One region of the Bradyrhizobium sp. USDA 3364 genome, then DNA from elsewhere that is predicted to be linked to it. Evidence: predicted binding sites of a transcription regulator. Region 1 holds the regulator's gene; each other region holds the start of a gene.
The links. Region 1 encodes LexA, which represses DNA repair genes until DNA is damaged. Its sites were predicted from a motif close to TGTTCNNNNTGTGTTCNG; they were not measured.

Region 2: ACVILL_RS19625 (ribonuclease T2 family protein) is a predicted target of LexA. The motif match lies at 2,189-2,206, and genes of this name have one in related genera.
Region 3: ACVILL_RS36795 (DUF3072 domain-containing protein) is a predicted target of LexA. The motif match lies at 2,332-2,349, and genes of this name have one in related genera.

What each region holds. Positions count from the first base shown of each region.
Region 1 covers NZ_JBSRYG010000002.1:7,150,068-7,154,275, reverse strand. The annotation lists gene ACVILL_RS33565 (ComEC/Rec2 family competence protein) at 1-775, shown strand, start outside; gene ACVILL_RS33560 (hypothetical protein) at 772-999, opposite strand; gene ACVILL_RS33555 (hypothetical protein) at 1,145-1,573, opposite strand; gene lexA (transcriptional repressor LexA) at 1,828-2,532, opposite strand; gene ACVILL_RS33545 (molybdopterin molybdotransferase MoeA) at 2,777-3,988, opposite strand; gene ACVILL_RS33540 (HAD family hydrolase) at 4,015-4,208, opposite strand, start outside.
Region 2 covers NZ_JBSRYG010000002.1:4,154,462-4,158,669, forward strand. The annotation lists gene ACVILL_RS19615 (cold-shock protein) at 1-102, opposite strand, end outside; gene ACVILL_RS19620 (23S rRNA (adenine(2030)-N(6))-methyltransferase RlmJ) at 362-1,222, opposite strand; gene ACVILL_RS19625 (ribonuclease T2 family protein) at 1,458-2,144, opposite strand; gene ACVILL_RS19630 (hypothetical protein) at 2,260-2,742, opposite strand; gene ACVILL_RS19635 (hypothetical protein) at 2,909-3,208, shown strand; gene ACVILL_RS19640 (DUF3617 domain-containing protein) at 3,252-3,782, shown strand.
Region 3 covers NZ_JBSRYG010000002.1:7,783,078-7,787,285, reverse strand. The annotation lists gene ACVILL_RS36810 (DUF3606 domain-containing protein) at 1-62, shown strand, start outside; gene ACVILL_RS36805 (inorganic diphosphatase) at 547-1,149, opposite strand; gene ACVILL_RS36800 (SDR family oxidoreductase) at 1,208-2,065, opposite strand; gene ACVILL_RS36795 (DUF3072 domain-containing protein) at 2,378-2,614, shown strand; gene ACVILL_RS36790 (plasmid stabilization protein) at 2,614-2,916, shown strand; gene ACVILL_RS36785 (hypothetical protein) at 3,143-3,328, opposite strand; gene ACVILL_RS36780 (hypothetical protein) at 3,450-4,208, shown strand, end outside.

The sequences.
Region 1 (4,208 bases):
CGGATTCGACGGCGTGTTCTGGGCGATCATGGGGTTCGGCATCGACTGGATGATCCTGGTGACGCAATGGGTCGCCGCGTTGCCGGGCGCAGTCGGGCGGATGGCGGCGTTCGGTGTCGGGCCGCTGATCGCGGCGAGCACCGGCATCATCCTGCTCGGCCTGTTGCGCACGCCGCTACGCTGGTCGGGGGCGATGCTGCTGGCGGTGGCCTCGGTCTGGGCAGTGCGGGTGCCGCTGCCGGACGTGCTGATCTCCGCCGACGGCCGGAACGTCGCGGTGCGCGGCGGCGACGGGCGGCTGCACCTGATGCACAGCGCCAAGGATGCTTTCCTGGTCAAGGAGTGGCTGGCGGCCGACGCCGATGCGCGGACCGCCACCGATGCGTCGCTGAGCGAAGGCGTCTCCTGCGATCCGAGCGGCTGCGTGACGCAAGGGTCCGGCGGCGGCTTCATCGCGCTGGCGACACGGCCGGAGGCGCTGGCCGACGATTGCGAGCGCGCAGGCTTGATCATAACGGCGCGGCCGGCGCCGCGGGGCTGCGCGGCCTCGGTGATCGATGCCGAGCGGCTGCGGCGCCACGGGGCGCTGGTGCTGCGGCGGAGCAGGGACGGCTACACCATCGATGCGGTGAAGCCCGGCGGGATCGACCGGCCGTGGTCGCCGGCGGTTCCCGGCGACGGCGAGGCCGAGACCACGTTGCGCGTGCCCGCCACCGCGCCGCGACCGGCCGTCGATGCGACGCCGGCCGAGAGCGATCTGCAGGGCGAGGATTAGGCGTTGTCGGGTGAGGGGCCCGTGGGCAGCTCGAACAGGCCGAGATGGTATTCGTCGGAGTCTGGGCCGCCGTCGGACTTCTTGACGAGGGTGAAGGCCGCCTCGGGAAACTGCTCCCAGACCTTCAGGTCGTCAGCCGTGACCGTCAGCCAGCCGAACCGGAACATGTAGCGGCCCGGTTCCGTGACGCGTCCAGCCTTTTGCCATGTGACCTTATCGACCACCGCGCACGTCCTCCGTGCACGATGATGCGCCAAGGCGCCCGCCGACGCAAATCTCCTTCTGCGCCCCGGAACCGGATGTCCGGGGTCGCTCGAAATCGCTTAGGTCACTCGCCGCCGAATGGCTCATTCCACGGCGACGATGCGTTCAACCCAAAAACAGCGACGCGAATGCGGAGGGCCGCCGCTCCACGACCTTCGGCTTCTGCTCGACCGGCGGGTGCAGGGCCGGCAATTGCAGCACGCTGACGCGCTGTCCCTCGACGAGCTGGGTCACCAGCACATGGCTGCCGTCGGGGAATTCCACCGCGTCGTGATGGCGATCAGGAACGTCGGGCTCGACTTCGTTGAACACGCCGACGCGGAAGTTCATCGTCTTGGTCCAGATCCAGCGGCTGTCGTAGCGAACGTTCTCGGCGAAAGCGAGCTCGGTGCCCGGCAGCATGCAGACCGCGACAGTAGGATCGTTCTCCGAAGCAAAGCCGCGGGTCGACGTTCCGCGGAAGGTCGTCGTGATCAGCGTCTCTCCAACAATGGCGGGGCGCGATGCCACGGCGTGCAGACTATAGTCACACATCGGATGGCTCCTCATTGGAGGTAGCGACCCGTGCCTCTCCTTGAGGCATTGGCCTCTACCAGAGTGGACGATAGCGAACGAGTGTCTGCTCGTTTCTGGGCGATTGTACGACTGGTCCGAGACAGCTCCGATCACAAACACGCGACGCTGCGCGAGAGGTATCGGACCGCACCGGGCAGGCCGCTTGCTGCGCTATCCTCCAAAGGAACGATCCGACCTCTCGCTCGTTCCTCGCCGCCGCAAGTATTTGCTATTCAGTATTTGCGATAAAGGCCGATCAGCTTGCCCTGGATGCGGACCCGGTTCGGCGGCAGGATGCGCACCTCATAGGCGGTGTTGGCCGGCTCGAGCGCGATCGATGCACCGCGGCGGCGGAAGCGCTTCAGGGTGGCTTCCTCCTCGTCGATCAGCGCCACCACGATGTCGCCGGTGTTGGCGACGTCGTTGCGCTGGATCAGCGCCATGTCGCCGTCGAGGATGCCGGCATCGACCATCGAGTCGCCGCGCACCTCCAGCGCGTAGTGCTCGCCAGCGCCGAGCATGTCGGGCGGCACGCTGATGGTGTGGCTGCGGGTCTGCAGCGCCTCGATCGGCGTACCGGCGGCGATCCGGCCCATCACGGGGACCGCGACCGGACGGTTGCCGTCGTCCTCGGCGATCGGCGGCGTCGAGGGGCGCTTGCCGAGGGTGCCTTCGATGACGCTCGGCGTGAAGCCGCGGCGGCCGTTACCGCCGCCGGCCGAGAGCTCGGGCAGCTTGATGACCTCGATGGCGCGGGCGCGGTTGGGCAGGCGGCGGATGAAACCGCGCTCCTCCAGCGCAGTGATCAGGCGGTGGATACCGGACTTCGAGCGCAGGTCGAGCGCATCCTTCATCTCGTCGAAGGAGGGCGGTACGCCGGCCTCTTTCAGACGTTCATTGATGAAACGCAGAAGTTCGTACTGTTTGCGCGTGAGCATCTCGAGTATTCCCCCGGTTGATAGCGTCGTTCGATTCCGAGACTCTTCAGTGGGGCCTGCAGGCCGGGCCTGACCTCAGGAGCATTGTGCTTGTTGCAAGCGCTCCCTGGCGGCCTCCCGTTTGTAGACACCAGTACTCGAAACAAATCATGAACGGACACTATATGTTCGATATGTGTTCCGCAACCACTTAATTTCCGGTGAACGTGTTCGGCGATGCGCAATCGGCGCGCCCGCGAGAGCCTCATTCAGGCAGTGTCAGGATCTCGCATTCAGATCCTTTGACCGCGGCCGGCGCAAACGGCGGACGCACGAGAAGTGCCCGTGCCGCAGCGAGATTCCCGAGCAGCGATGAGTCCTGCTGCATCACGGGCGTGGCGATCAACGTGCCGTCCTCGCGCGCCTCGAGACGCGCCCGCAGATAGTCCTCGCGCTGGTCGTTGGCGGCGAGGTCGCGGCCGAGCAGCGCGGCCGCGCGTGCGTGATGAATCGTTTTTCGACCGCTCAGTGCCCGAATCAACGGCGCCAGAAACAGGAAGGCGCACACATAGGAGGACACCGGATTGCCGGGCAGGCCGATCACCCGCATGGCGCCGAGCCGGCCGTGCATCATCGGTTTGCCCGGACGCATCGCGATCCGCCAGAACGCCATCTCGACGCCCTCGGCCTCCAGCGACTGCTTGACCAGGTCGTGGTCGCCTACCGAGGCGCCGCCGGTCGTGATCAGGATGTCGGCGCCGGTCTCGCGGGCCCGGCGGATGCCGGCGGTGGTCGCGTCCACGGTGTCGGCGGCAACCCCGAGATCGACGGTCTCGGCCCCTTCGGCGCGGGCCAGCGCCCGCAGCGCATAGCCGTTGGAATAGACGATCTGGCCGGGACCGGGCCTTGATCCCGGCATCACCAGCTCGTCGCCGGTCGCCAGCACCGCGACCTTCGGACGGCGGTGCACCGCAAGCTCCGGATAGTTCATGGCGGCCGCCAGCGACAGCGCGCGGTCGGAGAGGCGGCTGCCGGCGGCGAGCAGCACGTCGCCCTCACGGAAGTCGACTCCGGCGGGGCGGATGTGCCGTCCGGCGGTTGCCGTCTCGGTGATTGCGATGTGGTCGCCGTCAGTCCGGGTGTCTTCCTGGATGATGACGGCGTCGGCGCCATCGGGGATCACGCCACCGGTGAAGATCCGCACCGCTTCGCCGGCGCCGACCGTCCGTTCGAACGGCCGGCCGGCGGCGACCTCGCCGATCACCCTGAGCCGGGCCTTTAGGTCAGCCGCATCGGCGGCACGCACCGCGTAGCCGTCCATCGCCGACATCGGCTGCGGCGGCTGGGTGCGCAGCGCGGCGAGGTCCCGCGCCAGGGTGCGGTGGTAGGCGGCATCAAGCGCGACCATCTCCTCCGGCAGCGGCGCGGCACCGGCGAGGACGGCGGACAGGGCATCGGCAACCGGCATCAAGGCCACGCTCGGAGCTCCTTCATTCGCAGTGTTCAAATCCCAAGTGCAGTGAGAGCCCTCGCCACGTCATCCGTCGATGTCACGTGGATGGCATGAAGGCCGCGCGCCCGCGCGCCTTCGATATTGGCCGCCAGATCGTCGAAGAACAGGATCCGCGACGCCGGCACGCCGATGGCTTTTACCACATGATCGTAGGCCTCGGCGTCCGGTTTCCGGAAGCCGATGC
Region 2 (4,208 bases), 3.0 Mb from region 1:
GGCTGTGATGTGAACGAACACATCGCGGCCGCCATCGTCAGGCTTGATGAAGCCGTAGCCACGCTCTCCATTAAAGAACTTGACTGTCCCAGTCATGGCCATCGGGAAACTCCTCCCCCGTATTGCTCCACCGCTACGCGCACGCCGCGTAGCGGTTGACCGACATTCGCTTGTCGGAAGCTTGGCCACCTGAACAGGCCGGCGTCACGCCGCCGGTCTGCCTGGATTTATTTCGGCCTTGTCACTCCGCCGCAACCATTCGCGGAAGCGGAACGTAAAGCCAGTCGTAACAGGATGAGCATAATACGGTTCCGCGCAAATTGCCTATGCTCAAATCGAACTTTTCAGTGGGTGCTACAGTTCAAGGTTTAGGCGTTTCGAGTCTGAAGCGTGCCGCGCCGCCTTGACCGAGCGGCTTCTCGAGTTCGGGCAGGATGATCTTCAGCTCGCCCGCCAGCGTCCACGGCGGATTCACCATCAAAAGGCCCGTGGAAACGAGGCCGGCGTCCGCTTCTTGCGGCGCGACACTGAATTCCAAGCGCAAGCATTTGCCAGCGGGTCGGCTGCTTGCTGCTGCAGCGGCAACGCTGCGCGCGAGGTCGTCAGTGGCTCTCCGGGATTTTACGGGGTACCACAAAAGATAGGCGCCGGTCGGCCACTTCGCGAACGCTTCGGTGAAAGCGCGCGCCAGCCGCTCGAACTCGTCGTTCGCCTCGAATGGTGGATCGATCAGCACCAGGCCGCGCCGCTCGTTCGGCGGTACGAATGCAGGTAGCGCCATCCAGCCGTCGAGATCGACGACGCGCGCCTGCGCGTCGCGCCGCAACGCATCGATCAGTTGCTTGCGCGCCGTCGGTTCGATCTCGCAGGCGGTGAGGCGATCCTGCGGACGCAGCAGCGCCCGCGCGATCAGCGGCGAACCGGGATAGGCTTTCAGTTCGCCTCGCGGATTGAAAGCTCTGACGATGTCGAGATAGGGAGCGATCAAGGGCAACGCCTTGTCGGAGAGCCGCGCCTGCATCAGTCGCGCGATGCCGGTCAGCCATTCGCCGCCGCGTTCGGCCTCGCTCGACATCAAGTCATAGAGGCCGGCGCCGGCATGGGTGTCGATGACGCGGAACGGCGCCTGCTTTTCCTGCAGATAGGTGAGCATGCGCACCAGCACGATGTGCTTGATGACGTCGGCAAAGTTGCCGGCATGAAAGGCGTGACGGTAGTTCATGCTGTTATCGCGCTGCGCTCCAGAGGGAGCGAATGTTGTACTTCGTCATGCCCGGGCTTGTCCCGCCTTCGCTAAAGCTTCGGCGAGGTTAACGTCTGAGCTGGGCGAAGCCTTGGCGTAGCCGGCTCCTGGGCCCCTGCGCCTTATCTCACCTGTTTCGTGACGGCACAGGCGGTCGGCACATTCCGCGCGACGATGCGTGGCGCGCGGCGGCCCGGTCATGACGCGGAGAGTGTCAGCCGCCGCGCACCGGCGGCAGCAGCACCTGATCGCGGCGGCAGGCGCGGCGATCGATTTCCTCGCAGGAGCGGAATTGCAGATCCTTGCTGAGGCAGATCCGGACCTCGCTGAGGCGCTTGCTGTCGCAGGTCACCGAGATTGCGGAGTTGCTGAGCCCCGGATTGGCCTTGATGAACGCGGTCTCCAGCTCGTCGGGTGCGATCGTCTTCGGCTCCGACAATTGCAGGAATTCCTCGGGGATTTTCACCGCGGCGCGGGCCTTGCGGATGGCTTCGAAATAGGCGCGCTCGCCGAGACCGGAGCAGGTGCCGTGCTTGTCCCACTCGTTATAGATCAGCCCGGGCGCCGGCATCAGGTCGAGCATCGAGGTCATGATGTTGCGGGCGAGCCGCGGCGAGGGCCGCTGGCAGTATTCCGGAAAGCCCCGCTCATATTGCGGCCAGAGGCCGTGCACCACGAACGAATAGGGCCGTCCGCCGCATTGCGCCTGGGTGCCGCGGCCGTTGCTGCCGCGCTCGCTCGCCGCCTCGCAGAACGACGGCGACCACGACAGCGACAGCACATAGAAATCGAACTCGCCCGGCGCATTCTGGCGGCGGTCCTGGGCCGAGGCGCCGGCCGCAGCGCCCAGAACAAACGCGATCGAAATCAGGAATCGGGAAATTGTGACGAACCGAGGCATCAAAACGCTCCCCTCACGCGAACGTTCGGAGCCTAGCAGGCCGCCGGAACATTTCAAGAACAAAAGCCGCCATCTGAACGATGGCGGCTTCCATTTACCCAATCTGGCCGAAGAATCAGGGCCGGGCGGCCCGGCAGGACGGATTGTAGGCCCAGTTGCGGTCAAGCCCGCTCACGCACCATTCGACGCCATCGACGTATGCGCCTCCGGCAAAGCCGCCGTCCTCGATGATCGAATAGTGCACCTTGCGCACCTTGCCGTCGCTCAGCATCGCTTCGCCCGAGCAGTAGCGGCGCGGAATATTGTCGGACTGCCACGGGCGGAACGCGGTCTCGTGGATTCCGCTGAAACCGGTGATCACGAGCGGCGAATTCCAGAAGGTGGCTTCCTTTTCCTGGAATTGATAGCTGATGGTCCTCAAGGCCTTGTCGCAGGGTGCCACATTGCCGTCATAGCGCGGGCCGGACAGCCAGAAATTCAGTTCGAACGGATTGGCCGCCTGGGCGGTGCCCCCGGTAGCCAGCATGCCGACCACGAGTGCGGCGCCGAGGCCAAGCGTGCGGCCGAGTTTGTTGCGGGAGTTGAACAGGTTGCGCATGGGAATCCACCCGATTATCCGATGCGGGGGACGGTGCCGTGAAGCCCCGGCAAGGTCAAGTGCAGCACGGCAACACCTGCAGAGAAGTCCACTTTTGGCAGCCGGCTCGTTCTTTTCACGGTCGTCCGCGCACTCTATGTTGGCCTCAAGCGAAATGGAGTCTGCGATGCGAAGGAAATTGGCCGCGTGCCTGGTTGCCGTTTGCGGGATGCTGGCCGTTGGTTCGGCGCGAGCCGACTGGATGCAGCCGGTGCCGCCGTTCAAGGGCAATGATACCGGCGGTATCATCGCCTACTCGCTGGCGACCCAGACCGACGCCCGGCAACTCGCCGTCGACCACTGCGCCGCCTACGGCAAGGTCGTCAAGTTCCTTGCGGTGCAGCGCTATCCGGGCGGCTACATCTCCTTTGCCTGCCGTTGGGTACCCTATGGCACGGCCCAGAGGCCGGTGCGCGCGCTCTACTGAGCGCGCCCAAATCCTTTGATCGTTCAGCCGGGGAGCCAGCCGCATGACCCGACAGCTTGCCTTGCTTGGTTCTGCTGTTTGCCTTGTCCTGTCCGCCGGCGCCGCGAGCGCCGTCGACCTGCCGATCCGCAAGCCCGGTCTGTGGGAGATGAAGATGGTGCGCACCGGCGGGCCGATGCCGGAAATCACCATGCAGCACTGCACCGACGAGACCACCGACAAGGAAATGAGCGCGGCGGCCTCGCCGATGGCCAAGGAAGTCTGCTCCAAGCAGGATATCCAGAAGACCGCGACCGGCTATGTCAGCGATAGCGTGTGCAGCGTCGCCGGCATGTCGATGCAGAGCCATGCGGAGATCGTCGGCGATTTCAACTCCGCCTACACGGTGAAGAGCACCTCGCATGCCGAGGGCGGCGCGGCCGGCTCGCGCGACACCACCATGACCATCGAGGCGAAATGGCTCGGTGCCTGCAAGAGCGACCAGAAGCCCGGTGACATCATCATGCCCGGCGGCATGAAGATGAACGTCAAGGACATGGAAAAGCTGAAGGGCCTGCTGCCCAAGCAGAAGTAAGCACCGCGCATTCGTTTGCCGCTGCGCGTTCAACACGGCCTCTCTCATGTGGAGAGGCCGTGTTGCTTTCGGCCATCATCGTTGCGCGCAGCTCGCGACAAAACTGCAAACTACTTTGCGCTGAAGTGTCGCGCAGTCCATCTGGTCCTTCCCCGTCACACGTTCGTGCGACCCGTTGGCGCACGATGAGTGGACGAAAATCAACGTCGTCGACGATCGCTGCGTGCCTCACACCCGAGACGATCTGAGAGAATGTGGACTCGTATCGAATGCGTCGCGGTGCATGCTTGCTGCTGCTGCGCTTCGCTTTGAATCGTTCCAGCACTACACATCTTGAATCGCTCCAATGTTGCGCGCCGCGCGCGCTTCAAGCGATTCTAGTTTGCGCGTGTGGAATTTCGCCGATCACGCCGATAGAAGTCCGCC
Region 3 (4,208 bases), 630 kb from region 1:
CGGCCGTCGTACGTAAGGAGCTCGGAATCGAGTGGAGGGATGATGATGGATCGCGAGACTGAGGAGCTGGCAAGTAAAGCCGCGCAATGCGCGAGAGAGGCACGCCATCAAGCCGCGCTTTTACCGGATGGTCCAGTTCGCGATGCACTCCTGGAAAAAGCTAAGCAGTACGAAGCGCAGATTCCCGCCGACACTACGTACACGACTGTTGCTCCTCACTGATGTGAAAGCGATCAGCGACCTGCAGCAGGTTAGGAACACGGACGCGGTAACAAGGGTTGTCCTTTTCCATGAAATGTGAAGAGGAAACGAAAATGGGACGAGGAGTCTTGCTTTGGCTTTTGGGCGTGCCGATTCCTGTGATCATCCTGCTGTGGTTGTTCTTCGGCCATTAATTCGACGAGCCGTGATTTGGCGTTCTTTGCGGCGCCCCGAAGGCGTGTTCGTGAACCTTTGAGCGCCGCGAGACTAGGCATTGCTCGCAGCGTGCAACGTGGTCTTGAAGGGATACTGGCTCTGTCGCGGAGCCAAGGCGCTCCATGCGCCTCACACCGATAGGCGCTTGATCGCCCTGACAGCCGCGCCGGGCCCGCGCCACCCTAAAAACTCAAGCTCCTTGTTTTCGAGCGCGTCTGTGGCGCGGAAGAACTGCTCGAGCTCTTCCACGGCGCGGGACGGCAGGTGCCTTACATCCTTGAGATTGGTCTCGAATGGTGAACGATCCGGCGCGGCAAAGATGCGATCGTTCCTTTCCTTTCTGCCTTTGCGGATTTGAAGGATTTCGAGAATTCCGATCGGCCGACATGGCAGCACGACGCCCGGGTATGTCTGGGAATCGTGAATGACGAGGACATCAAGTGGATCGCCATCGTCGGCTTTTGTCGAGGGAATGAAGCCCCAATCATAGGGATATGTGAGCCCGACCATCAAAGGTTTCGCAAGCGTGAACGCCTTCAGATCCGGGTCGAACTCCAATTTGCAGGTGCTTCCGCGGGGCGTCTCGATCACGGAGTAGATGTTCTTCTCGTCGGCCCACGTCGGGAGCTTCATGAGGTTCGTCATGGGTTTGCAAATGGCAACCTGATTCGTTTGTTCCTTGCTTTGCTTGACCTCCCAGCCCAGCCCGACCGGCTGCTGCCTCTGTGGCATCGAGAGCCTCACACCCCCCGGACGGGGTTTGCGATCGAATGCCGCTGAGTTCAAGGTCCTAGATGAACGGCTTTCCGCCGGTGACCGCGACCGTTGTCCCGGACGTATAACTCGAGCGCGGATCGGCGAGCATGACGTAGGCCGTCGCAAGCTCGGCCGGCTGGCCTGCTCGCTTCAGCGGAACCTGCTTGCCAAAATGCCTCACTGACTCGTCTGGTAATGTCGATGGGATCAGCGGAGTCCAGATCGGCCCCGGCGCGACGGCATTCACGCGAATGCCTTTCTCGGCCAGCATCTGCGCAAGTCCTCCGGTAAAATTCTGTATCGCGCCCTTGGTCGTGGCATAGGCCAGCAGAATCGGATTCGGCATGTCCGAATTGATCGACGCCGTGTTTATGATCGCGCTGCCGGGCCGCATATGCGGCACCGCCGCCTTTGCCAGATAGAACATCGCGTGGATATTGACGTCGAAGGTCAGCCGCCACTCCTCGTCGGAGATATCAGCAATATCCTTGAAACTGGCCTGGTGAGCGGCGTTGTTCACGAGGATGTCTAGTCCCCCGAAATCCTCGACCGCCCGTTCGATCACGGCGCGGCAATGCTCGGGGCTGCGAAGGTCTCCGGCGACGAGGAGGGCCCTGCGCCCTTCCGCCTGGACCAGCGCCTTCACCTCATGCGCGTCGTCGTGCTCATTGAGATAGGAGATAAGAACGTCGGCGCCTTCGCGGGCGTAGGCGATGGCCACGGCGCGGCCGATGCCGCTGTCGCCGCCGGTGATCACCGCTCGCTTGCCCGCCAACTTGCCGGAGCCCCGATAACTGGACTCGCCGTGGTCCGGATGCGGATTCATTCTGGCGGTGATGCCGGGCATCGACTGCTTCTGGTCGGGGTAGGGTGGCTTTGGATAGTCCGACATAGCTCTCTCCGCAAACTGATGGATTTCAATTGCCCAGTTAAGCGAGCGTTCCTGGAGGCCGGCCGAGGATAACGATAGCGAGACGAACATGCCGTGCGGGACCTTTCTCTCCTCGATGGACCGGCGTAGCGCGTCTCAGGAACCAAACGTCATCGCCGACCGGGATCGACAGTCGCCGCGGACGATGGCGAGTAAAGCCGGAACCCGGCCTTCGCGACCGTGTCCGGCGCTCTGGGATGAGTGCAGTCAAGGATTCGTGGTCCTGCAGGAACACCTCATGAACTCTGCCGTTTCTAGCGCAAGGAGGTATTCATGAGCACCAAGGAAGGCGCCACAAATAGCAACAAGCACTGTGACTGGTTGTCGGGAAACGAGCCAATGACCGATGCCCTGGCGTCTGACCTGCAAATCCTCTCAGAACAAGCACGCCTGCCTTTCACTCTCGGGAAGGATCTCACCAAGGTTGAGGCGTTTAAGCTAATTGGTGAATTACGTAGGAAGGCGGGCGTCGAAGATACAGCACACGAAACTTGGCAAAGGAGGCGGTAATGCCCCGTGGAGACAAATCCAGCTACACTGACAAGCAGAGGCGAAAGGCCGAACACATTGAGGAAGGCTACGAAGCCAGAGGCGTTGACGATAAGGAAGCCGAACGGCGGGCATGGGCAACGGTCAATAAAGAAACGCATGGTGGCAAGAAGAGCGGATCCGGCAGAGGTGCCAAGGAAGACCATTCGCCATCGCGTAAAGGTGGAAAACTCGGCGGGAAGGCATCAGCTAGTCGGCCGACAGCTGAACGTTCCAGGTCAGCCAAAAAGGCCGCGAGAACTCGCAAACGCCGCGCAGCGTGAACAGGCGAGCAGGGTTCTTTGCAACGCATGTAGCGATAGTTCGTGGACCGAGGTCCACTTCGGCCGCCGCACGATCAACAGCAGCACAACCTGCGTCAGTCGATCATCTCATTATCCGCGAGTTCGCGCTCGGCCTGAAAATTCAAGTCCTGGCCCTCAGGCCGGCCAGCATCCTCCCAACGCTGACGCGTGCGAGCGCGTTGCGCAGGTCCGCGTGGACGAGACATCAGTCACTGGAGCTTTTGCCTTGGCTCATCGGCAACATCGCATTTGGCGAAAGAGTTAAAGACAAGGCCGAAATTTTCTCCGTCTGGGCCGGAGCGCGATCTTTTTTTGCAGAAGCTCGGCCAAATCGATCGAGCGATGCAAATTGAGAAATGGCTGAACTGTCCCGGGCTGCAGCTTCCAGCATAGACCCGATCCGAATCGGGAGCCGGGGCCGCTCGCTATCCCAGTGAAACCCGAGGCTAGGCAAATTAGGAGCCAAAGCCGAAGTCGAACGTTCGAGGTACTGGACGATCGGCGAGAGTAACATGGAGACGATTGAAGCCTATCTGCGTCGGAAATCAAATGAGCTCAGTCTCCTCGATGGTTGCTTGGACAAGCCGCTCGCATTGGCTCCCCCGCGATCGATCGATCAAGTGATCGAACATAAATTCAGGCTAACGGCTGCTCTTCGAGCTCAACACGATCTGAAGGATTGGGCCACGACAGAAACTGCATGGTCACTTGGGAAGCAGGGCGGCGATGGCCCGTTCAAGTTCCGATATGATTATCAGCGCGCCGATCTCGACGTGACAGGGCCATCGTTCTACGGGGTCGAAGGGGTAGCCAGATGCGAAACCGTCTACACCTCTTCGGGCATGGCCTCCATTTCGGCGCTGCTCTTGGCCTCCTCTCATGTATTCGATCGGGCGGTTATCGTGGTCCTGCCTGGGACATACGGTGAAACTTTGGAGTTCATCAAGGCATACGCCCCCCACTTAGGGATCATCACGGCCGAGGGAGCATTGGATGAGTCCGTCTCTCGCTCGCGATTGCCCCGACTCCTGCTGCTCGATTCCTGCGCGACGGCGAAAAATTTCGAAGTCTGCATGCGATCGTGCTGGGCAGAGTTCGACCTTCTGATCTTCGACACCACTTGCTTTTCTGGCGGATCTGGCCGGATAAGGCGGGTCCTACGACGGGCACGAAAATCCGAGGTGCCAACGGCGATGATCCGAAGCCATACCAAGCTAGATTCGCTCGGGGCGGAATATGGACGGCTGGGGTCCACCGCGTTCATGCATCCA